Regions from separate parts of the Hoeflea sp. TYP-13 genome, predicted to be linked through region 1. Evidence: predicted binding sites of a transcription regulator. Region 1 holds the regulator's gene; each other region holds the start of a gene.
The links. Region 1 encodes LexA, which represses DNA repair genes until DNA is damaged. Its sites were predicted from a motif close to TGTTCNNNNTGTGTTCNG; they were not measured.
Positions count from the first base shown of each region.

Region 1 (8,030 bases):
GGGCGCTGTTTCTCCAGTTCGCACAGATGCGAACAATCATCTCACTGTTCGCTATGAGCGGCTCGAAATCGGTACATAGTCGCGTTCCGTATCACCCGTATAGAGCTGGCGCGGACGGCCGATCTTCTGATGCGGATCCTCGATCATCTCCTTCCACTGGGCAATCCAGCCGACCGTGCGGGCGAGTGCAAACAAGACGGTGAACATGGTGGTCGGGAAGCCGAGCGCCTTGAGCGTGATGCCTGAATAGAAGTCGATATTCGGATAGAGCTTCTTTTCGATGAAATATTCATCGGTCAACGCAATACGCTCGAGCTCGATCGCCACATCGAGCAGCGGATCGTCCTTGATGCCGAGTTCAGCCAGAACCTCATGGGTGGTTTTCTGCATTATCTTGGCGCGCGGATCGTAGTTCTTGTAAACCCGGTGCCCGAAGCCCATGAGACGGAAGGGATCGTCCTTGTCCTTGGCGCGGGCAATGTATTCGGGAATATGATCGACCGAACCGATTTCCGAAAGCATGTTCAGAGCAGCTTCATTGGCGCCACCATGGGCCGGCCCCCACAGGCAGGCAATTCCGGCGGCTATGCATGCAAACGGGTTGGCGCCGGAGGAGCCGGCAAGCCGCACCGTCGACGTCGATGCATTTTGCTCGTGATCGGCATGCAGAATGAAGATGCGGTCCATTGCACGTGCCAGGACCGGATTGACTTCATAATCTTCGCAAGGGACGGCAAAACACATGTGAAGGAAGTTCGACGCGTAATCGAGGTCGTTTTTCGGATAAATGAACGGCTGACCGATATGATATTTGAAGGCCATTGCCGCGATCGTCGGCATTTTTGCGATCATGCGCAGGCTGGCCACCATCCGCTGATGCGGATCCGTGATATCGGTGGAATCGTGATAGAACGCGGAAAGTGCACCGACAACGCCGCACATGATTGCCATGGGGTGGGCATCACGGCGAAAGCCGGTAAAGAAACGCGACATCTGCTCATGAATCATGGTGTGGCGCGTAACACGGTAGTCAAAATCCGCCTTCTGCGACTTGTTGGGCAGTTCACCGTATAAAAGCAGATAACAGACTTCGAGAAAGTCCCCATGCTCTGCCAACTGGTCAATAGGATAACCGCGATGCAGCAAAACGCCGGCGTCGCCGTCGATATAAGTGATTTTGGATTCGCAAGATGCCGTAGAGGTAAATCCGGGGTCGTAGGTAAAGGTGCCCGTTTCTTTATACAGGCTTGCAATGTCGACAACGTCTGGGCCAACTGATCCGCCGCGCACCTGCAGTTCGATGTCTTTGCCATCGACAGAGAGCTTTGCCTTCGATTCCGTCATATTGGTCCCCTTATAAAATCGTTCAAAACAAGACCTGAGGAGGCATTCCCAGGTCCGACTGGAATGTTGTGCGCCGTTGCTAGCCGATTTAACGGACGCTGCCAAGCTATGCGAAGGTGTAATTGTGCACTGCAACGTGTCGGCTATGGCGGCAATGGGGAGACCATCGCCGAAAATTGCGATTTGCAATGTGTGGCAGATTCAGCACACGTACCAGGGGCAACGGGCCGGCAGGTATGGGCCCAATTGCCTGCAGCGGTACGCATTTGTGAATTACACCGGCCGCCAGCGAGTGCTTAAATACCGCACAGGCCGGCTTTTTTCCAGTGTTGAAGGCAGATCAATTCAACTGATCGCCAATGCGACCCAGTGCCTCATCGCGTCCGAGCACTGCAATGACGTCAAACACACCGGGCGATGTTGTGCGGCCAGTCAGAGCGGCGCGCAGTGGTTGAGCCACTTTGCCGAGCTTCAACTCCTCGGCGTCGCTGAAGTCGCGAATGACCTTTTCCAGGGTGTCGATCCGCCAGTCGGATACGGCTTCCAGAAGAGGCAATAATTTCTTCAAGACGTCGCGGCCGCCCTCCGCAAGGATTTTTTCGGCCTTTTCTTCGTTCTGAAGCGGGCGCTCGACAAAAAGGAAGCGGGCGCCATCGGCCAGGTCGACCAGTGTCTTGGCGCGTTCCTTTAAACCCGGCATGGAGACTACCAGCCGTTTGCGGTTTTCGTCCGTCATGCGCTCGGAAAGGAATTCGCCACCTTCAATCTCCGGAAGGACCGCGATCAAGGCCGTAGCCAGGTCCTCATCATTGCCATTGCGGATATAATGGCCGTTGATTGCTTCCAGCTTCTTGATATCGAAGCGCGCAGCGCCCTTGTTGACGTCGGCGATATCGAACCAGTCGATCATCTGCTGCATGGAAATAATTTCATCATCACCATGGCTCCAGCCGAGGCGAACGAGGTAGTTGCACAGTGCTTCGGGTAGATAACCCATGGCCCGATAGGCTTCCGCGCCAAGTGCGCCGTGACGCTTTGACAGCTTTGCGCCGTCCGCACCGTGAATGAGCGGAATATGCGCCATTTTAGGAACCGGCCAATCCATTGCCTGATAGATGATCGTTTGGCGTGCCGCGTTTGTCAGGTGATCGTCCCCGCGAATGATATCGGTAACGCCCATGTCGTGATCGTCGACGACAACGGCCAGCATGTATGTCGGGTTCCCGTCCGAGCGCAAGATGATGAAATCGTCCAGATCGGCGTTCGGAAAGGTCACATCACCCTGCACCTTGTCGGCAACGACCGTTGCACCTTCTCTGGGCGCCTTGATGCGTATCGCGGGTTTGACGCCTTCAGGCGCTTCAGAAGGATCGCGGTCGCGCCAGCGGCCGTCATAGCGCGGCGGACGACCCTCGGACCGGGCCTTTTCGCGCATTTCCTCAAGCTCTTGAGGAGTTGCATAGCAATAATAGGCGTTGCCCTTTCTGACGAGTTCTTCGGCGATTTCCCGGTGCCGGTCGACCCGGGCATATTGCGAGATCGGTTCGCCTTCCCAGGAAAGGCCAAGCCACTTCAGACCATCGAGAATGGCTGACACGGCTTCCTCGGAGTTGCGGCTTCTGTCCGTGTCTTCGATGCGCAGCAGCATCTTGCCGCCCCGGTTTTTGGCATAGAGCCAGTTGAACAGCGCGGTCCGGGCGCCGCCGATATGCAGAAAGCCGGTCGGCGATGGCGCGAAACGGGTGACTATTTCTCCGGACATGGAGCTTCCTCGATCTTCGTGAATTGTGCTGGAACGTGGCGCGTCATGTAACACAGAACCGTGGGAGTGCAAGGTTTGATGCGTTGCCTTGCTGCTTTCGCATTGCCGTGTAGGATCACAGGCTGCGGCAAAAGGGGCGGCAAACCGGTTTTATGGACGGCACAGAGACAATCGAAAAACAACGCCGCATACCGGCAGGTGAGAGGGCGGGACATACCCCGGGTCCGTCCCCGGAAGGGGGGAGCAGGGATTCGAGTGAGGGGCTTCGTAACCGCGGAGTTGCAATATTTGGCAATTTTGTATCCGCAATACGCGAGGAGGCGGGCCAGGGACAGGGGATTCTGTGGTTGCCTGTGGCCATGGCTCTCGGTGCAACCTTCTGGTTCAGCACAAATGAAAGCCCACCGCTTGTGTTTGTTGCGGTCCCGTTTGTTGTTTTAGTCGGGTGGCTTCTCGCCTTTGGGTATGGGCGTGCGCGTTTCACGCTCATCATGATCGCCGGATTTCTTGCCGGAATGCTTGCAGCAGACTTTGAGACCTCCCGCAATCCGACAACATTGCTTGATAGTGAAGTCACGACCCGGCTGCGCGGCGCGGTCGTCGGCCGCGATATCGACCATGCCGGCCGGTGGCGTTACACCGTTGACATTCAAAAGACATGGGATCCGCAAATCAGGCGGCCTCCGGAGCGTGTACGCCTCGTCTCGCGAAGCAGACACGAGCCCGTTGCAATCGGCGTGGGGATCGAAGGTCTTGCACGCCTTCAGCCGCCCTCGGGTCCCGCACTGCCGGGAGAATATGATTTTTCCTTCAATGCCTATTTCAAGGGCATTGGTGCATACGGTTTTTTTTACGGTGCCCCGATAGTCGCTGACAGCGCTTTGCAAGACGGCACGGTTTCGTCAAGCCGGCGTTTGAGCATCTGGCTGGCGCAGCTTCGTGAAGACATTGCAGCGCGTATTAGGGCTGTCCTGCCAGGCGATACCGGAGGATTTGCGAGTGCGCTGACCGTTGCCGAACGGCGCGCCATGAGCCCCGAAACAGTAGAAGCGCTTCGAGCCAGTGGTCTGGCGCATGTCCTGGCGATTTCCGGACTTCATATGGCGCTGGTTGCCGGGACATTCTTCTTTTTCATGCGTGCCTGCTTCAGTTTTTTTCCGTCACTCGTCCAGGCGGTTCCTGCCAAAAAGATTGCCGCAGCAGGTGCCTTGCTTGTCGCGACCTTTTACCTGTTCATTTCGGGTGGCAGTGTGTCGACACAGCGCGCCTGGATCATGCTTGCAATCGTTCTTGTTGCCGTGCTTCTGGATCGGCGGGCTCTGACAATGCGCAATGTTGCAATTGCTGCGATCATCATCATTTTGATTTCCCCGTCAGCAGTGGTCGGACCCGGGTTCCAGATGTCCTTTGCGGCAACCGCGGCGCTCATCGCCACCTACGGGCTATGGGATCGCAGATGGTCGGAACGTCGGTTGTTTGAAAGTAATTCGGCGCCTGGGCTGTTCCGGGTCGTGCTGGTATTCTTCGCCGGTCTTGCACTGACGTCGCTGGTCGCGGGCCTGGCGACTGCGCCATTCGCCATCTACCATTTTCACCGGGTTGCATCATTCGGTCTCATAGCCAACCTCTTGGCAATGCCCATCGTGACGTTTGTCGTTATGCCTGCCGGGCTTATTTCGCTGCTCGTCATGCCACTCGGTTTGGAGCACTGGCCATTGGTTGCGATGGGCTGGGGGCTTGATGCGGTGATCGCGATAGCGCGTTATGTCGAGGGCCTCGGCGGCGTCATTGTTGTCGGCCGGATGAACTGGCTGGCTCTTTCCGCTCTTGTTTCGGGTTTTCTCGTTTTCGTGCTCGCAAAGACGCGCCTAAGGCTGATTGGTCTTGCCGTCTGCGCAATTGCCATTGCTGCCTTTGTGGTGGTCGAGCCCGACCGGAAACCGGACTTGCTGGTTTCCGAGGATGGCAGGCTCGTCGCCCTGGTCACGGAAAATGGCCTTGCAACGAACCGGAGGCGGCCATCAACCTTCATATTCGAACAATGGCAGCGTTCAATCGTCAGGGACGGGCATATCGCACCGACATATTCGGGTGTCAGCGCTACCGATCTGCCTTCTCTATTTGAAAGCATGCGAGGCCAAAAGCCGTCATTCGTCTGCGTAAAAGACACCTATTGTGGAGCTGTGACCGCCGCCGGAACAAGGGTTGCCGTTGTCGAGGACCTTGCAGCGATCGGAGCGGCCTGCGATAGCGCCGACATCGTAATCACCGCCAAGAAAATCGCCATGGAACGCTGTTATTCAGGAGCAATGCTGGTGACAGGCAGAATGCTGCGGCAAAGCGGGTCACTCGAAATCGGGATGCCGAATAAAGCCGGTGAACTCCTCGTTCGATCCGCCATCGGCCACACGAACCGGCCCTGGACTGAGCAGCGGTTCTATGACTGGCGCAGCCGATCATTCCATCACAATCCGCCAAAGTGGATGCGCGACCAATAGCGGTTTCCGCGACTGGCAATCAATGATAGCGCCGGATCAGGCCAACGAGTTTACCCTGGATCTTCACCTGGTCGGGGCCGAAAATCCTTGTTTCGTAGGCGGGGTTTGCCGCTTCAAGTGCTATCGATGCGCCCTTGCGGCGGAAACGCTTGAGCGTTGCCTCTTCATCATCAACGAGAGCGACGACGATTTCACCGGGATTGGCAGTCGCGGCGTTCTTGATCACCACCGTGTCGCCGTCGAATATGCCGGCTTCGATCATCGAGTCGCCCTTGACCTCAAGCGCATAATGTTCGCCACTTGAAAGCATGTCCGGCGGCACGCTGATATTGTGGGTGATGTTCTGTATCGCCGAGATCGGAACGCCCGCGGCAATGCGGCCCATGACGGGAACGCTGACAGCGGCTTCGACGCCGTCATCGACAGGTGAGGGGGCGGCTTTCGATTCGGTTGCCGGTTTGCCGAGGCTGCCTTCAATAACGCTCGGGGAAAAACCTTTTCGCGGCTGCGATGCCGGGATCATCGTTTCGGGAAGACGCAGCACTTCCAGCGCTCTTGCCCGGTTGGGAAGCCTTCGGATGAAACCGCGTTCCTCCAGTGCCGTGATCAACCGGTGGATTCCGGATTTGGATGCGAGATCAAGCGCTTCCTTCATTTCGTCGAAGGACGGCGGAATACCGCTTTCCTTCATGCGTTCATGGATGAAAAGCAGAAGTTCATGTTGTTTGCGCGTCAGCATCGCAGTGCTCCCGAATCGGAGAAACAAATACAGAACATACACTATATGTTCCAGTTGTGTTCTGCAAGTGTTGTGAATGTGCCGGACAAAGGTGAATGAATGGTGAAGGGGAATTCCCGGGGAGGCAGGAAGCTATTGCGGACCGGGATTGGAGAAGCGCAGGGAGTTATTTTAGATTGTGAATTTTATAAGCGCTTGAATTTATTATTGTTTCCGGAATTCCCAATCGCGCTGGATTGTGGGGGTGACATTCAACTCATCCCGAATAGTTATTTACGCTTTGATTTTATTGTCTTTTCATAGCCAAAGACTTTTTCAGGACATAATCCCATACACCTGTGAATACGGGATATCCGATGCTCTTTCTTTGTTTCCCTCCGGACTTTAGAAGGATCGGCGCATCATTGCGGCGAATTCTCCGACGATGCCGCGCCGGAAGGCCAGTACGCAAAGCACGAAGATCGCACCCATGACCACGGGCACCCAGGCGCTGAGCGGGCCCGACGCAAGGAGATTTTGCAATGATATGATTACGCCTGCCCCAAAGGCCGGGCCGATAAGCGTGCCAACGCCGCCGAGGAGGGTCATAAGCACGACCTCGCCGGACATGTGCCAGTTGACATCCGTCAGTGAGGCAAGCTGGAAGACGACCGTTTTCGTGGCACCGGCGAGGCCCGCAATCGTAGCCGAGAGTGTGAAGGCGAGCAGTTTGGCCCGCTCCACGTCGTAGCCGAGCGAGACCGCGCGGTCCTCGTTGTCGCGAATGGCGCGCAGCACCTGACCAAAGGGCGAATGCACGGTACGGGCGATCACCGCGAAGCCTGTGAGGAAGACAATCAGCACGAAATAGTACATGGCCAGATTGTCCGTCAGGTCGAACAGGCCCAGCGCGTAGCCGCGCGGCACGCCCTGCAACCCATTCTCGCCGCCGGTGAAGTCGGCGGAGACGAAGAAGAAATAGGCCATCTGTGCAAGGGCCAGCGTAATCATGGCGAAATAGATGCCCTGCCGCCTTATCGCCAGTTGACCGACTACAGCGCCAAAGGCGCCGGCTGCTACGGTCCCGGCCAGTATGCCGAGCTCCGTCGGCAGGCCCCAAACGGTCAGCGCATGCCCTGTGACATAGGCCGCCCCGCCGAAAAAGGCCGCATGGCCAAAGCTCAGAAGACCGCCATATCCGAGGATGAGATTGAACGCGCAGGCAAAGAGCGCAAAGCACAGGATCTTCATCAGGAAGACCGGGTAGATTGCGAAGGGGGCTGCGATCAGCAGGGCAAGCGCGATGAGGATTGCAATGGGTCTGGTCATGTGCGGCTCCCTTATGCGGTTCGTCCGAAGAGGCCCGCGGGCCGCAGTATCAACACAACAGCCATGACGGCGAATATCACAGTAGCCGAGGCTTCAGGCCAGAACACTTTGGTCAGCCCCTCGATCACGCCCATCGCGATTCCCGTGACGACGGCACCCATGATCGATCCCATGCCGCCGATGACGACGACGGCAAAGACGACGATGATCAGGTTTGAGCCCATCAGCGGATTTACCTGGGTGATCGGGGCAGCCAGAACTCCGGCAAATCCGGCGAGCGCCACACCATAGCCATAGGCGAGTGTTGTCAGCAGCGGGACATTCACGCCAAACGCCTGCAACAGCCTGGGATTTTCTGTACCGGCGCGCAGGTAGGCTC
Region 1 is NZ_JBFRBB010000002.1:262,589-270,618, reverse strand. Features, by position in the region: gene gltA (citrate synthase) at 52-1,344, opposite strand; gene gltX (glutamate--tRNA ligase) at 1,685-3,106, opposite strand; gene ABVT35_RS11585 (ComEC/Rec2 family competence protein) at 3,466-5,604, shown strand; gene lexA (transcriptional repressor LexA) at 5,624-6,343, opposite strand; gene ABVT35_RS11575 (branched-chain amino acid ABC transporter permease) at 6,728-7,651, opposite strand; gene ABVT35_RS11570 (branched-chain amino acid ABC transporter permease) at 7,663-8,030, opposite strand, start outside.

Region 2 (8,030 bases), on a different contig from region 1:
TCAAGCAGGTCGTAGACCTTTTCCTTGGGTCGGCAGAGCGCGGCGCCTAGATCGGTGACAACAACGGGGCGGTTCATCAGGATCGGATGGGCGACGATAAAGTCGATCAGTTCGTCATCGGTCCATTTTTCATCGCCAAGGCCGAGTTCGTCATAGGGAGAACCCTTCTGGCGCAGCAATTCGCGGACCGGAATATCCATCGCGGCGATCAGATCGACGAGCTTTTCGCGGCTAGGCGGGGATTGCAGATATTCGATAATTTCAGGCTCGATCCCCGCCTCGCGGATAATTGCCAGCGTGTTGCGCGACGTGCCGCAATTGGGATTGTGATAGATGGTCACCGACATATCAGCTTTCCTCCGAACCATATTCGACTTTCATGAAATAGAGCCCTTCCGGCCCGGCGACAGGCCCGCAGGCGGACCGGTCCTTCGCCTCCAGCGCTGCCTCAACGTCGTCGGCGGTCCACTCACCCTCGCCCACCATGCGCAGCGTTCCGGCAAACGAGCGGATCTGATTGTGCAGAAAGGACTGCGCAGTGGCGAAGATTTCGATGAGATCGCCGGTGCGCCTCACATCCAGCCGGTCAAGCGTGCGCACGGGGTTTTTCGCCTGGCAATGGGACGAGCGGAAGGTGGTAAAATCATGCCGGCCGATCAGGCGCTGCGCAGCCTCATGCATGGCGTCCGCGTCAAGCTTTTTCGATACCCATAGCGCCCGGTTCCGCTCGATCGCCAGCGGCACCCGGCGGTTGATGATGCGGTAGAGATAGTGGCGTCTGGTGGCTGAAAACCTGGCGTCGAACTCGTCATCGACGGCTTCGGCCTGCAGGATTACAACCCGCTCGCCGGCCTGCCCCAGATAGGAATTGATGGCGTTGCGGACGGTTTCGGCGGACCAGGCCTTTTCGAAATCAACATGCGCGACCTGGCCGAAGGCATGAACGCCGGCATCCGTGCGCCCGGCACCGCGCACCGACAACGCATGGCCGCAGAAATTTTTACCCGCAGCCTCGATTGCACCCTGCACCGACCTGCCGTTGTTCTGGCGCTGCCAGCCGACATAGGGCGTTCCGTCATATTCGATTGTCAGCTTGTAGCGCTGCATCAGCCCATAACCGTTCCAGCTTCCAGAGGATTGCCGCGCAGGAATTCATCCGCATTCATTGCCTTGCCGCCGGCCTTTTGCAGCCGCAGCAGGCGCACCGCGCCGGAACCACAGGCAATCGTCAGCCTGTCATCGAGCACGGAGCCGGCCGGCCCTTCTGCTTTGGCAATGCCCGACCGCAGTATCTTGACCCGTTCCCTCTTGCCGCCCAGCAGCATTTCGCACCAGGCGCCCGGAAACGGCGACAGGCCGCGGATATGGTTGTGAACGGCAGCGGCGTCTTTGGAAAAATCGATGCGCGTCTCGCCCTTGCTGATCTTTGCGGCGTAGGCGACACCTTCCTCGGGCTGCGGCGTCAGGGTCAGGGAGTCGCGCTCCAGCGCCGCCATTGCCCGTTGCATCAGATCGCCGCCGATCAGCATCAGCTTGTCGTGCAACTCGCCCGCCGTCATCTCCGGGCTTATTGCAACACGCTCTTCCATGGCGATGGGGCCGGTATCGAGGCCGGCATCCATTTTCATCACCATGATGCCGGTCTCGGTGTCGCCGGCCATGATGGCGCGCTGGATAGGCGCGGCGCCGCGCCAGCGCGGCAGAAGCGATGCGTGGCCGTTGTAGCAGCCAAGGCGCGTTCCGGTGAGGATGGCCTCAGGCAAGAGCTGGCCATAGGCAACGACGACGGCCACATCGGCGCCGAGGGCTCTGAACTTTTCCTGTTCGCCCGCATCCCTGAGGCTTTCAGGGGTATGAACCGGAAAGCCCAGAATCTCGGACTGCCGATGCACCGGCGACTTAACGACCTCAAGTCCACGCCGTCCGGCCGGGCGCGGCGGCTGCGTGTAGACCGCGACTATCTCGTGGCCGTAACCGGCAAGGGATGCGAGTGTCGGCACAGCAAATTCCGGCGTTCCCATGAAGATGATACGCAAGACGTCTCTCCTGCCCTTTGCCGTCAATCAGCGTCTGTTCCGGTTTGAAATCAAAGCCGCGTTCCACCCCGGCTTTTGGCCAGCTTGGTGAACTTCTTAATCACCATGTTCCGCTTCAGCTTGGAAATGTGGTCGATGAACAGGACGCCGTTCAGATGATCGATTTCATGCTGCAGGCAGGTTGCAAGCAGGCCGTCGGCCTCGATCTGCTGTTCCTTGCCCTCGCGGTCGAGATAATCGACCGTCACCTGCGCAGGCCGTTCCACCTCGGCGTAGTAGTCGGGGATCGAAAGACAGCCTTCCTCATAGGTGGAGCGTTCCTCCGAACTTGCGACGATTTTCGGATTGATGAAGACCAGCGGCGCGTTCTCCTCCTCTTCCTTCGAGCAGTCGATCACCAGAAGACGGCGCGGAATGCCCACCTGTATGGCTGCAAGCCCGATGCCGGGCGCATCATACATCGTTTCCAGCATATCATCGGCGAGCTTTTTCAGATCCTCGTCGACACGCTCGATCGGATCGGATTCGGCGCGCAGGATCGGGTCGGGAAGAAGAACAAGCGGTTTTATTGTCATGGCATGCATCTACGCATTCGAAAGCGCAACGTCAATTCGGGAGATGGCCCGTGTTCCTGTTTTGATCTGGCATATATCAGAGAATCATATAAGCTTGCGCCATGGATGCGGTACAACTTTCTTTCGACACCCCGGTCGCGCAGATCGGCCAGACACTCATTACATTGGGCAACCTTGTCACCGCAGCGGCTGTGGTGCTGCTGCTGGTGGTGTTTGCAGGTGTCTGGGCGGGCCGGCGCTCCAGCCGGATAAAGGCCGCGGCACTTGAAGAGGCGGAACAGGCGGCAGCCAAACGCGCCAGCGAAATGGAAGCACGTTTTGCCGAAATCATGGGTGCGCAGTCCGAGATGCAGGGGCGCATGGCGACGATTGCGGAAGTGTTCGGCTCGCGGCAGAGCGAAATCAACAAATCCATCAATGAGCGGCTCGACGGCATGGGCCAGCGGCTCGGCAACACCATCAACGAACAGACCAAGGCAACCCATGAAAATCTGACAAAGCTGCAGGAAAGGCTTGCCGTCATCGACACCGCCCAGAACAATATCCAGGCGTTGGCCAAGGATGTTGTCGGCCTGCAGGCGATCCTGTCCAACAAGCAGACACGCGGTGCGTTCGGCCAGGCACGCATGGAAACCATCATTGCCGATGGCCTGCCCTCGAACGGCTTTGCCTTCCAGCCGACGCTCTCAAACGGCAGCCGGCCCGACTGCCTTGTCTATATGCCCAACCAGGCGCCGGCGCTCGTGGTCGACGCCAAGTTTCCGCTGGAAGCCTGGAACAGCATTCGCGATGCCGACGGCGTCGAAATGCAAAAGCGGGCGACCCAGCAGTTCCGGCGCGATATCGAAGTGCATATCAAGGATATTTCCGACAAGTATCTGCTGAAGGGCGAGACCCAGGACACAGCCTTCATGTTCGTGCCGTCGGAGTCGATTTTTGCGGAGATACACGAGAATTTCGAAGGGCTGGTGCAAAAGGCTCACCGGGCGCGCATTGTTATCGTATCGCCGTCGCTGCTGATGCTGTCTCTGCAGGTCGTCCAGGCCGTGCTCAAGGACGCACGCATGCGCGAACAGGCACATCTCATCCAGGGCGAAGTGGTGCGGCTGATGGACGATGTCATGCGCCTTGATGACCGGGTGCGTAAATTGCAGACCCATTTCGGACAGGCGCAGCGCGACATCGACCAGATTCTGACCTCAGCGGACAAGGTGACGAAACGCGGCGCTAAAATTGAAGCGCTGGAGATCGAACCGGATGGTGATGCGGGTACGGAACCGGAAAAACCCAGTGTGGTTTCCGCACCGGACGGCGCTGGGCGGCTCAAGCTTCACGTCAACGAGTAAAGCAGGACCGAACTTTACGTTTCAGGCAATCAGGAAGATTTGCGGCGCAGGCGCACAACCACATCTATGTGGGCGATTTCCATGCCTTCGGGAATTTCCGGCAGACCGCCGACAGAAAGCTCGCCGGTCGGAATATCCATCACCTCGTTTTCCCCTTCGACGAAGAAATGCTGGTGATCGGACGTGTTGGTGTCGAAATAGGTCTTTGATGATTCAACCGCGAGCACACGCAGCATGCCGGCATCGGTAAACTGGTGCAGTGTGTTGTAGACGGTTGCAAGCGAAACAGGAACGCCGGCCCCGACGGCTTCCTCATGCAGTTCCTCGGCCGTCAGGTGACGGTCGCCCTTGGCAAACAACAGACCGGCCAGCGCAATCCTCTGGCGCGTCGGGCGCAAACCGACCGACCGCAGGCGATCGCCGGCTAAACGTGTTGGACAAGGTAGGTGTTCCGACTTGCTGTACATGGCTTCATCTTGACTGGCACCCGGGAATGGGCAATTGGACGTTATATAACTTTAGACGTGACATCTTTCAATAGTGGAGTTTAAAGGTCCAATTTATTTTACACGCCTCCGCGCGGCCCAAATTGGATCAATTGGTGTTGTAAGTTCGCATCGGACCCCATATTTGGTTTCCGGTGCTTTTCGCCAGCAAACAAGCTGTGTTAGGGTCACGTTGCATCAGCGCCGCATGCGCGCGAATTCGGGAGTTTGGAATTTACATGAATGATAGGCAGTCAAGCTTCGGTTATGAAGACATTTTGACCTGCGGACACGGCAAAATGTTCGGCCCGGGCAACGCACAACTCCCGCTCCCGCCCATGTTGATGTTTCACCGCATCACTGAGATATCGGAAACCGGCGGCGAATACGGCAAGGGCTATATTCGTGCTGAATTCGACGTGACCCCGGATTTGTGGTTCTTCGGCTGCCATTTCGAAGGTGACCCGGTCATGCCGGGCTGTCTCGGTCTCGATGCACTTTGGCAGATGACCGGGTTTTATCTCGGCTGGCTTGGAGAGCCAGGAAAGGGACGCGCGATTTCCGTCGGTGAAGTCAGGCTGGCCGCCATGGTGACGCCTAAGACCAAACTTGTTGAGTTTGGCGTCGATTTCAAGCGGGTCAGGCGCGGCAGGCTTGTGCTGGGCATTGGCGATGGCTGGGCAAAGGCAGACGGCGAACCGTCCTATAAAGCAAACGACCTGCGAGTCGGCCTGTTCCAGGAAAACGCTGAATAACAATTGACGGTATGAGCGCGCGGCGCCAACTCCATTTTGAAAACCGCAGTTTCTGTGGAAAGGAAACCGTATGAAACGTGTTGTAGTCACCGGAATGGGGATCATTTCCTCCATTGGCAATGACGCGCAGGAAGTCACCGAATCGCTGCGCCATGCCAAATCCGGCATTTCATTTTCAGAGGACTTCGCAGAACACGGGTTCCGCTGTCAGGTCTGGGGCGCTCCGACGCTCGACCCGACCGACCTCGTCGACCGCCGGGCCATGCGGTTTTTGAGCAAAGGCGGTGCATGGAACCATGTTGCCATGCAGCAAGCCATTTCTGATTCCGGCCTTGAGGAATCCGATATTTCAAACATTCGTACCGGCATAGTCATGGGATCGGGCGGCCCTTCCACGCGGACTATCGTGGAAGCAGCCGACACGACCCGCGAAAAGGGCAGCCCGAAAAGGATCGGACCGTTCGCTGTTCCCAAAGCCATGTCATCGACCGCTTCGGCGACGCTCGCCACCTGGTTCAAGATTCACGGTGTCAATTACTCCATCTCATCGGCCTGTTCGACCTCCGCCCATTGCATCGGCAATGGCTATGAGCTCATTCAGATGGGCAAGCAGGATATCGTCTTTGCAGGCGGCCATGAGGACCTCGACTGGACCATGTCGAACCTGTTTGACGCCATGGGCGCCATGTCCTCCAAATATAACGGCAATGGGCCTGAGACGGCTTCGCGCGCCTACGACGCAGACCGGGACGGCTTCGTGATAGCCGGTGGTGCAGGGGTGCTGGTTCTGGAAGAGCTGGAACATGCCAAAGCGCGCGGCGCCAAGATCTATGGCGAGATCGTCGGCTACGGGGCGACGTCCGACGGCTATGACATGGTCGCTCCTTCCGGTGAAGGCGCGGTGCGCTGCATGAAGTTGGCGCTTTCCACCGTCGAGGGTCCGGTGGATTACATCAATACGCACGGAACCTCGACGCCAATCGGCGACAGCCGCGAAATTGGCGCAATCCGCGAGGTTTTCGGGGAGGAAATGCCGCATATCGCTTCGACGAAATCGCTGACGGGGCATTCCCTGGGGGCCACGGGCGTTCAGGAATCCATTTATTCGCTGCTGATGATGAAAGAGGGCTTCATCGGCGAAAGCGCGCATATCAAAAACCTGGATCCGGAATTCGATGGCGTGCCGATCGTCCGCGAGCGGATTGACAACGCCAAAATCGATACGGTCCTGTCCAATTCCTTTGGATTTGGGGGAACCAACGCAACACTGGTATTCAGGCGCCACGAGGGGTAGTTAGACCGTTTTATGGTTAGCTTGAAGCATTTGATGGCGGACAAACGGTTCACTCGGCTAGGCGCGTTGCGCAGCGCGATGTGGTGCATCGGGCAAGGGGCGCAACGACGCCGATGGGCCGATTGTCCGTCACCCTTGAAAGGACGAAGTTGGTGATATTCAGAGATGAATGGGCCGGGTGTTTTTGCCCGCTGACTGCGTTTGCTCGCACTTGTGGTGGGGATGCACCACGGCGTGCAACCCGCCTTGTCAGCGACCAAAAACACTCCGGTCAAATGATTCAATCTAACCAAGAAACGGTCTGGTCTCGATGGGTGAACTGATGAAGGGCAAGCGCGGCCTCATTATGGGGGTCGCCAATGATCATTCGATTGCCTGGGGCATTGCCCGGGCGCTTCATGCGGAAGGCGCCAAACTGGCCTTTACCTATCAGGGCGAGGGTTTCGGCAAACGCGTCAGGCCGCTGGCCGAGCAGCTCGGCTCGGACATTGTCATACCCTGCGATGTCGAGGACATAGAAACGGTCGACAATGCATTCTCAGTCCTCAAGGACAAATGGGGCAGCATCGATTTTATTGTCCATGCGATCGGCTTTTCCGACCGCAATGAGCTGAAGGGACTTTACGCGGATACCACACGCGAAAACTTTTCGCGCACCATGGTCATTTCCTGCTTTTCGTTCACCGAGATCGCCAAGCGCGCAGCAGCGCTGATGACGCAAGGCGGTTCGATGATAACCCTGACCTATGCGGGATCGACCCGGGTCATGCCGAACTACAATGTCATGGGTGTGGCAAAGGCTGCCCTCGAGGCAAGCGTGCGCTATCTGGCCGCCGATTACGGCCCGAGCGATATCCGCGTCAACGCAATCTCGGCCGGACCTGTGCGCACCCTGGCGGGCGCGGGCGTAAAGGACGCGCGCGAAATGTACAATTACCAGCAGAGAAACTCGCCGATGCGGCGCAACGTGACGATCGACGATGTCGGCGGTTCAGCACTTTATCTGCTGTCGGACCTTTCAAAGGGTGTTACCGGGGAAGTCCACTTCGTCGATTCGGGCTATCACGTCACATCGATGCCGGTCCTCGACGAACTCAAGACCCAGTGGTCGAACGGCAACGGCAAATAGCCACCGGTCCGGCAATCACCCAAATCCGCATTTCAGACAGTACCGACCGGTGAACCTATTATTCATCGGTCGGCCTGACGGCTTGTCCCGGCACAGGATGAGGTCCGGCGGCGCTGCTTGTGCGTCAAAAATCCGTGCGTTAAGCTCATCGATGGCAGGTGGAAGGCAGGCCGTATTTGCCGGCCCTGCACCGCTGCATGATGCCTCAGCGCAAGACAATTCGCATAATTGCCATCAATTTCAACATCGAGGACGACCTAGATGATCAAGTCAGCATTTGCGGTAATTCTGTCTGTGTTTTCCACCGCCGCCCTGGCGGTCGATTTGCCGGAATCCTTTGATTACATCGGCCCTACGGTATCGGCTCTGGAAGAGGCCGATGGAAAGACACTCTACTATATCGACGAAGG
Region 2 is NZ_JBFRBB010000004.1:478,224-486,253, reverse strand. Features, by position in the region: gene arsC (arsenate reductase (glutaredoxin)) at 1-347, opposite strand, end outside; gene truA (tRNA pseudouridine(38-40) synthase TruA) at 349-1,107, opposite strand; gene fmt (methionyl-tRNA formyltransferase) at 1,107-2,036, opposite strand; gene def (peptide deformylase) at 2,087-2,611, opposite strand; gene ABVT35_RS22555 (DNA recombination protein RmuC) at 2,713-3,957, shown strand; gene irrA (iron response transcriptional regulator IrrA) at 3,987-4,424, opposite strand; gene fabA (3-hydroxyacyl-[acyl-carrier-protein] dehydratase FabA) at 4,682-5,197, shown strand; gene fabB (beta-ketoacyl-ACP synthase I) at 5,268-6,491, shown strand; gene fabI (enoyl-ACP reductase FabI) at 6,802-7,620, shown strand; gene ABVT35_RS22530 (alpha/beta fold hydrolase) at 7,882-8,030, shown strand, end outside.
Region 2: ABVT35_RS22555 (DNA recombination protein RmuC) is a predicted target of LexA. The motif match lies at 2,663-2,680, and genes of this name have one in related genera.

Region 3 (8,030 bases), on a different contig from region 1:
TGTCGGCTGATGCCGGTTTTACGCCCCTTCTGGACCTCTGGCGCAAGGCCCGTAACGGGAAGCATTGTACTTTTTGCCCCGGAGCCAGCGCCAAAAATTTCGCGTAATATCGGGTGCCGAAAACAACATGAACATGAGTGTGATCAAAAGTATAGCATTATTTGTAATGATTTGTGCAATGCAGTGCATGCGGTCCATCAATGCGGCGGGAACCGAATGTGCGCAAGGAATTGCGCTTATGCTGCAGGTGCGTTTGACTTCCGGAGCAACCTGCTTCACTTTCAAGGCAGGCACGATCCTGGAATGCAACCCAAACTTCAGGGAAGACTTATGACAAATCCATCCATCGTAATCGCCAGTGCGGCCCGTACGGCCGTCGGTTCCTTCAACGGCGCCTTTGCAACAGTTCCCGCGCATGAGCTCGGCGCCACGGCCATCTCCGGCGCATTGGAGCGGGCGGGTGTCGAACCCGCAGATGTTGACGAGGTGATCATGGGCCAGATCCTTCAGGCCGGCGAGGGACAGAACCCCGCCCGCCAGGCGGCCATGTCGGCGGGTGTGCCGCAGGAGGCAACGGCCTGGGGTCTCAACCAGCTTTGCGGCTCGGGACTGCGTGCCGTGGCGGTTGGGATGCAGCAGATTGCGACGGGCGATGCGTCTATCGTTGTCGCCGGCGGCCAGGAATCGATGTCCATGGCTCCGCATGTCGCCCATATGCGCCTCGGCCAGAAAATGGGCGACATGAAGCTGATCGACTCGATGATCAAGGACGGTCTGACCGATGCGTTCTACGGCTACCACATGGGCAACACAGCGGAAAATGTCGCCGAACGCTGGCAACTGACCCGCGAAGACCAAGACACGTTTGCCGTTGCCTCGCAGAACAAGGCTGAAGCAGCCCAGAAGGCGGGGCGCTTCAAAGACGAGATCGTTCCCTTCACCGTCAAGACTCGCAAGGGCGAAACGGTTGTCGACCAGGACGAGTATATTCGCCACGGCGCATCAATTGACCAGATGGCGAAACTGCGTCCGGCCTTCAACAAGGAAGGCACGGTCACCGCCGGCAATGCATCGGGCATCAATGACGGCGCGGCGGCCGTTGTTCTGATGAGCGAAGAAGAGGCGCAAAAGCGCGGCATCAAGCCGATGGCAAGGATCGTCTCCTGGGCGACCGCCGGTGTCGATCCGCAGATCATGGGAACGGGCCCGATCCCGGCGTCCAAGAAGGCGCTTGAAAAAGCGGGCTGGTCGGTCGGCGACCTGGAACTGGTCGAAGCCAATGAGGCTTTTGCGGCCCAGGCATGTGCCGTCAACAAGGACCTCGGCTGGGATCCGGAGATCGTCAATGTGAACGGCGGGGCGATCGCCATCGGTCATCCGATCGGCGCGTCGGGAGCACGGGTTCTCAATACGCTGCTGTTCGAAATGCAGAGGCGTGATGTCAAAAAGGGTCTCGCAACCCTGTGCATCGGCGGCGGCATGGGCGTTGCCATGTGCATCGAGCGCGACTAACGAAATTGAGTACAAGGCGGCCGCAAGGCTGCCTTTCTTTTGTCCAAGCATCAGGGAAGTGTCATGAGCAGAGTAGCAATCGTCACAGGTGGAACGCGCGGCATAGGCGCCGCAATCTCGGTGGGTCTTAAGGAAGCCGGCTACAAGGTTGCCGCCAGCTATGCCGGCAATGACGAAAAGGCCAACGCATTCAAGGACGAGACCGGAATTGCCGTCTATAAATGGGATGTGTCGAACTACCAGGCCTGCGTTGACGGCATTGCCAAGGTTGAAGCCGACCTCGGTCCGGTCGATGTGCTCGTGAACAATGCCGGAATTACAAGGGACACGATGTTCCACAAGATGACACCGGATATGTGGAGCGATGTGATCAATACCAACCTGACCGGTCTGTTCAACATGACCCATCCGATCTGGCCGGGCATGCGGGACCGCGGCTTTGGCCGTGTCATCAACATTTCCTCGATTAACGGCCAGAAAGGCCAGATGGGTCAGGCGAACTATTCGGCGGCCAAGGCCGGCGATCTCGGTCTGACGAAAGCGCTTGCCCAGGAGGGGGCCGCCAAGGGCATTACCGTCAACGCAATCTGCCCGGGCTATATCGGAACGGAAATGGTGCGTGCCGTGCCCGAGAAGGTTCTCAACGAGCGCATTTTGCCGCTCATCCCGGTCGGCCGCCTCGGCGAGCCGGAGGAAATTGCCCGCTGTGTCGTGTTCCTGGCATCGGATGATGCCGGTTTCATCACCGGCTCGACCCTGTCGGCCAATGGCGGTCAGTACTTCGCCTAACCTCAGCATAAACGTGATTTTCAACGGCGCCCCCGGCGGGCACCGTTTTGTTTGGCATGTGATTCGCATTTGGTTGCCTGCGTTCAACACGAACGGTTGCCTGCGGCCCGTCAATTCAGGCCGACAGACGCGAAGTGTTAACGGATGCCGGGGCATGGATCTGCTGATCCAGCAGAATGCACCGGAAAATTAGTGCCTGCCTTTGTTGAAAACGCCAGATGTGGTACGAACAAAAGCTGAACATATGCTGGTCAGCGATTCGTCGCCGATTCGTTCCGGATTTGGTCGCATTCCTAACGAAATTTGTGATTTCTTACGGTGGTTCCATTAACCAACTGTTCAGAATATAGTTGCGTTTACAATTGGTTAACCATAAGAATCGACACCGGATGCGAGACTGTGACCAAAGGTTAACAAGATGCGCGAATTCGCCTCTTATTGCCAATGTCCTTTGACAAGGGGAATCAGTATCTAGTAGGGCCTCAATTGCAAAACGGAATATTTTGCCGTGAACAAACCCTGAATCACCCGGAGTCAGCGATTCGTCGCCGATTCGTTCCATCCCTGTTCCAAATGTTAACTGATGCCATGAAAATTGCCGTGCGACACACCATCTTGCTGTGATAAGACGCGCCCGTTCAATCTGAAGATGTTTTCTGTTTGATGCCCCAAAACACCCCTGCCAAAAGTAATCCGATGGTTTTCAGCGGCCGCGGCGTGACCGCGGTTCTCGGACCGACCAATACGGGGAAGACCCACTACGCGATTGAGCGGATGGTCGCTCACAAAAGCGGCGTCATAGGTCTGCCTTTGCGGCTGCTGGCGCGGGAGGTCTATGAACGTATCTGCGCCAAGGCGGGCCGGGGCAATGTGGCGCTGATAACGGGCGAGGAGAAAATCAGCCCGCAGGGCGCGCGCTACTCCGTGTGCACCGTCGAGGCGATGCCGAAGGAAACGGATGCCGAATTTGTTGCGATAGACGAGGTTCAGCTTGCGGGTGATCTGGAGCGCGGTCACGTATTCACCGATCGGGTTCTCAACCTGCGCGGCCGCGAGGAGACGCTGCTGCTCGGTGCCGGAACGATGCGCGGCATACTCGAACATCTTCTGCCCGGACTGACCGTCGTCTCCCGTCCGCGGCTGTCGCATCTTGCCTATGCCGGCTCCAAGAAGATAACCAGGCTGCCGCGGCGCTCGGTTATCGTCGCTTTTTCGGCCGACGAGGTCTACGCGATCGCCGAACTCATCCGCCGCCAGCGCGGCGGTGCGGCGGTGGTTCTCGGAGCGCTCAGCCCGCGCACCCGCAATGCGCAGGTGGCGCTCTATCAGGAAGGCGACGTCGAATATCTCGTCGCCACCGACGCCATTGGAATGGGGCTCAACCTCGATGTCGACCATGTGGCCTTTGCCCAGGACCGAAAGTTTGACGGCTATCAGTTCCGTAACCTGAACCCGGCTGAGCTTGGTCAGGTTGCCGGCAGGGCGGGACGGTACATGCATGACGGCACGTTCGGCGTGACCGGCCGGGTCAATCCGTTCGCCGAAGATCTGGTCGAACGCATCGAGGGGCATGATTTCGAGCCGCTCAAAGTGCTGCAATGGCGCAGCAAGGATCTCGATTTCAGCTCGGTCGATGCGCTCTGCGCAAGCCTCGACGCCGCGCCGTCAATCACCGGGCTGAGCCGGGCCTTGCCGGCGGTTGACCGGCAGGCGCTGGACCACCTTGTCCGCGATGCCGATATCGCCCGTCTTGCAACAACACCGCAAACCGTGGAGCGGCTGTGGGACGTGTGCGCGCTGCCCGATTACCGCAAAATCACGCCGGCACAGCATGCGGATCTGATTGCGGCGATTTATCGCGATATCGTGCAATTCGGGTCGGTACAGGAAGACTATATCGCCGAACAGGTGCGGCGAGCCGACAGAACAGATGGCGAAATTGACACATTGTCGGCACGAATATCGCAAATAAGAACGTGGACTTACGCATCAAACAGGCCTGGATGGCTGGCGAATCCGTCACACTGGCAAGAAAAGACGCGAGAAATAGAGGATCGGCTGTCAGATGCACTGCATGAGAGGTTGACGAAACGCTTCGTTGATCGCAGGACATCTGTGCTTATGAAGCGGTTGAGAGAGAACGCAATGCTTGAAGCTGAAATTGGTGTTGACGGTGATGTTTTTGTCGAAGGACATCATGTGGGGCAACTGAACGGATTTCGATTTACGCCGGATGCGAGTGCCGAAGGGCCGGACGCCAAGGCAGTGCTTGCTGCCGCACAGAAATCGCTGGTGCTGGAATTCGAGGCGCGCGCCGCGCGACTGCACGCTTCCGGCAATGGTGACTTTGCGCTTGGATCCGATGGCGTTGTGCGCTGGATGGGCGATCCCGTTGCCCGGCTAACCGATAGCGAGGAAGTCTTGCGTCCGCGCGCTGTCCTGTTGGCCGACGAACAATTGTCGCAACAGGCGCGCGATGTCGTCAGTGCCAGGATCGAACGCTATGTGAACCATCACATCGGCACAGTGCTTAAACCGCTCGACGATCTGGCATCCGCGGAAGATCTGGAAGGCCTGGCGAAAGGGCTGGCCTTCCGGCTTGTCGAGGCATTCGGCATTCTGTTCCGTCGCGATGTTGCAGCCGATGTAAAGGCGCTCGATCAGGATGCCCGCGGTTCGCTTCGCCGCTATGGCGTGCGCTTTGGCGCCTACCACGTCTTCATGCCGGCGCTTTTGAAGCCGGCTCCCGCGGAGCTGATTTCCATGTTGTGGTCACTGCGCAATGACGGTTTCGACAAGCCGGGCTACGGCGAGATCACCGGAGCGCTTGCGGCAGGACGGACTTCCGTGGTTACCGATCCGACGTTCGAGCGCGAGTTCTACCGTCTCGCCGGCTTCCGGTTCCTGGGTAAAAGGGCCGTGCGTATCGATATACTGGAGCGTCTGGCCGATATCATCCGGCCGCTTTTGCAGTGGAAACCGCAGTCCGGTCCGCGCCCGGAAGGCGCCTATGACGGAAGACGGTTCGTAACGACGCCGTCGATGCTCTCCATTCTCGGTGCGACACCGGACGATATCGAGGAAATTCTCAAGGGGCTCGGCTATCGTGCCGATCCGGTCGAGGCCGAAGAGGTTGCGGCACATCTTACGTCCGTCGATGCCAAGGCTGCGGGGGCGGCGGCAAGCGCTGAAAAGACGGCTGATGAGGCGCCTGCTAAAGCGCCTGCACAAAACGACGATAAAAAGGGCGAAATAGCCGCAGCAGGCAGCGATGACGGGGCTCAGGCAGATGAAGGCAGTGCCGCCACCGATGCACCAACACTGGAGCCCGCGGTTGCTACGGTAACGGAAGCTGAAGCGGCGACCTGCGATGAACCGGCCAAGGCGGATGCGCCGGCAGCCGGCGCTGCTGCAACCGATGGCGCAGGCGAGACAACGGAAGCAGCAGCCACCTCAGACGGCGGTGACAAAGCCAAGGAGGAGGCCGACGAAGCGCCCAAACCGGTGCTGTTGTGGCGTCCGGCAGGACGCTCCGACGGCCAGCGCGGCCGCCACAGACATCAGCAAAAGCAGGGTCACCAGGGTGCCGGCCGCGGCAAGAACCGCAACAGCAACCAGCGGGACGGCGAACGGGGCGCCAACAAGGGCAAGGGCGGCTTCAAGGGCAAGCCGAACAAGCAGGCCAAGGGCGGCGGATATTCATCGCGGCCGCCGCGCCGGGACAAGCCCATTGATCCCGATTCACCGTTTGCAAAGCTCGCTGCTCTTAAGGAGCAACTCAACAAATAGCGCTTGTGCCATGGGTCAGGACCGGCAACGCATAGACAAGTGGTTGTTTTTCGCCCGTGTGGTGAAATCGCGGTCGCTGGCGGCCAAACTGGCGCAATCGGGCCGCGTGCGGGTCAATGGCGACAAGATCGACCAGCCGAGCCGGCAGGTTGCCGCCGGCGATGTGCTGACGGTAACTCTCGACCGCAAGATCATGGTTTTGAAGATCCTCGGGCCGGGTGAGCGGCGCGGTCCCTATGAGGAGGCGAAACTGCTCTATGAGGACCTGAGCCCGCCGCCGGTCGCGTCGGACAAGCGGCCCGCGGCGCTGGCGCCTTTCCGCGAAGCGGGCAGCGGCAGACCGACAAAACGCGAACGACGTCAGATGGACAAATGGAAATCATCAGGCGAATAGCGCATATGGCTTCAGTCCGAATAAGCGCGACAATTTGTAACAGGCGCAAGATTCTTTACGAAGCGGTGGTTCTGCGACACGGATATGCTCATTGGGGGCGCAAAAAATAGAACGCTTTTTCTGGAAGAACCGGGCAGGAAAGCCACACTGCGGTTTGCATTGATATGCCGGTCTTGCCAAGGCAAATCAAAGCCGCTACCTGAACGACAGTCTAACAACCGACCAAGACCAAGCCGGAGCCATCCATGACATATATCGTCAACGATAATTGCATCAAATGCAAATATACCGATTGCGTGGAGGTCTGTCCGGTGGATTGCTTCTATGAGGGCGAGAACATGCTCGTCATTCATCCGGACGAGTGCATCGACTGTGGCGTGTGCGAGCCGGAATGCCCGGCAGAAGCGATCAAGCCAGACACCGAGCCGGGTCTGGAAAAGTGGCTCGAGATCAATACCGAGTTTGCGGAAAAGTGGCCCAACATCACCATGAAGAAGGACGAGATGCCTGAAGCCGAAAAATATGACGGCATGGAAGGCAAGTTTGAGAAGTTCTTCTCCGCTGAACCCGGCGAAGGCGATTGACCTGCGGTTGCCGGTTGTGGCGCGCAGCCTAAACAAGCGGTGATTGCCGCCATCTTGAAAATGTTCAAGAATTAACCAATATTGTATTGAAGCCTGCCGTACTATTGTGCAGGTGCGGCAAATTATTGATTCGCGCGGTTTTTTGTGCTATTTATGTGTGACTGACCACAGGCAGGTTCGATGAACCCGCCATGATTGCCACGACCACGGAAGAATAACATCCCCGCGAACCTGAGTTCTTGTGACAGCGACTTCAATGTTCAGCTGTCGGATTTGGCCGGATGGTTGATTGTCCGCGTGTGCAGTCGTCAATATAAATTCAGGGCGTACGGATTGAAGTTTTTGTCCGGCATGGCCCTCCAGTTCGGATCAGTACCCAACCCGGCGGTCTCCGGGGCTGTAACAGGGAGTATGAAGAACGTATGACAACCCAGCAGAAAAAGTCTTCTCAGCGTCAGGGTTTCAAGACCAATGAGTATATTGTCTATCCGGCCCATGGTGTTGGCCAGATCGTGGCAATTGAAGAACAGGAAGTTGCGGGGCACAAGCTCGAGCTTTTTGTCATCGATTTCGACAAGGACAAGATGCGGTTGAAAGTACCGGTTGCAAAAGCCTCGTCAATCGGCATGCGCAAGCTCGCCGAAACGGATTTTGTCGACCGTTCGCTAAAAGTGGTTCAGGGACGGGCGCGCATCAAGCGCACCATGTGGTCCCGTCGTGCCCAGGAATATGATGCCAAGATCAACTCCGGTGATCTGATTTCCATTGCTGAAGTCGTTCGCGATCTATACCGCGCCGACAACCAGCCGGAACAGTCCTATTCCGAACGGCAGCTCTATGAAGCGGCACTTGACCGGATGGCCCGCGAAATTGCGGCCGTCAACAAGCTGTCGGAAACGGAAGCAGTGCGCCTGATCGAGACCAACCTCAACAAGGGTCCGAAACGCGGCAAAGCTGCTGAA
Region 3 is NZ_JBFRBB010000005.1:226,921-234,950, reverse strand. Features, by position in the region: gene ABVT35_RS24145 (acetyl-CoA C-acetyltransferase) at 331-1,512, shown strand; gene ABVT35_RS24140 (beta-ketoacyl-ACP reductase) at 1,576-2,301, shown strand; gene ABVT35_RS24135 (helicase-related protein) at 2,998-6,090, shown strand; gene ABVT35_RS24130 (RNA-binding S4 domain-containing protein) at 6,101-6,484, shown strand; gene fdxA (ferredoxin FdxA) at 6,730-7,068, shown strand; gene ABVT35_RS24120 (CarD family transcriptional regulator) at 7,491-8,030, shown strand, end outside.
Region 3: ABVT35_RS24135 (helicase-related protein) is a predicted target of LexA. The motif match lies at 2,856-2,873, and genes of this name have one in related genera.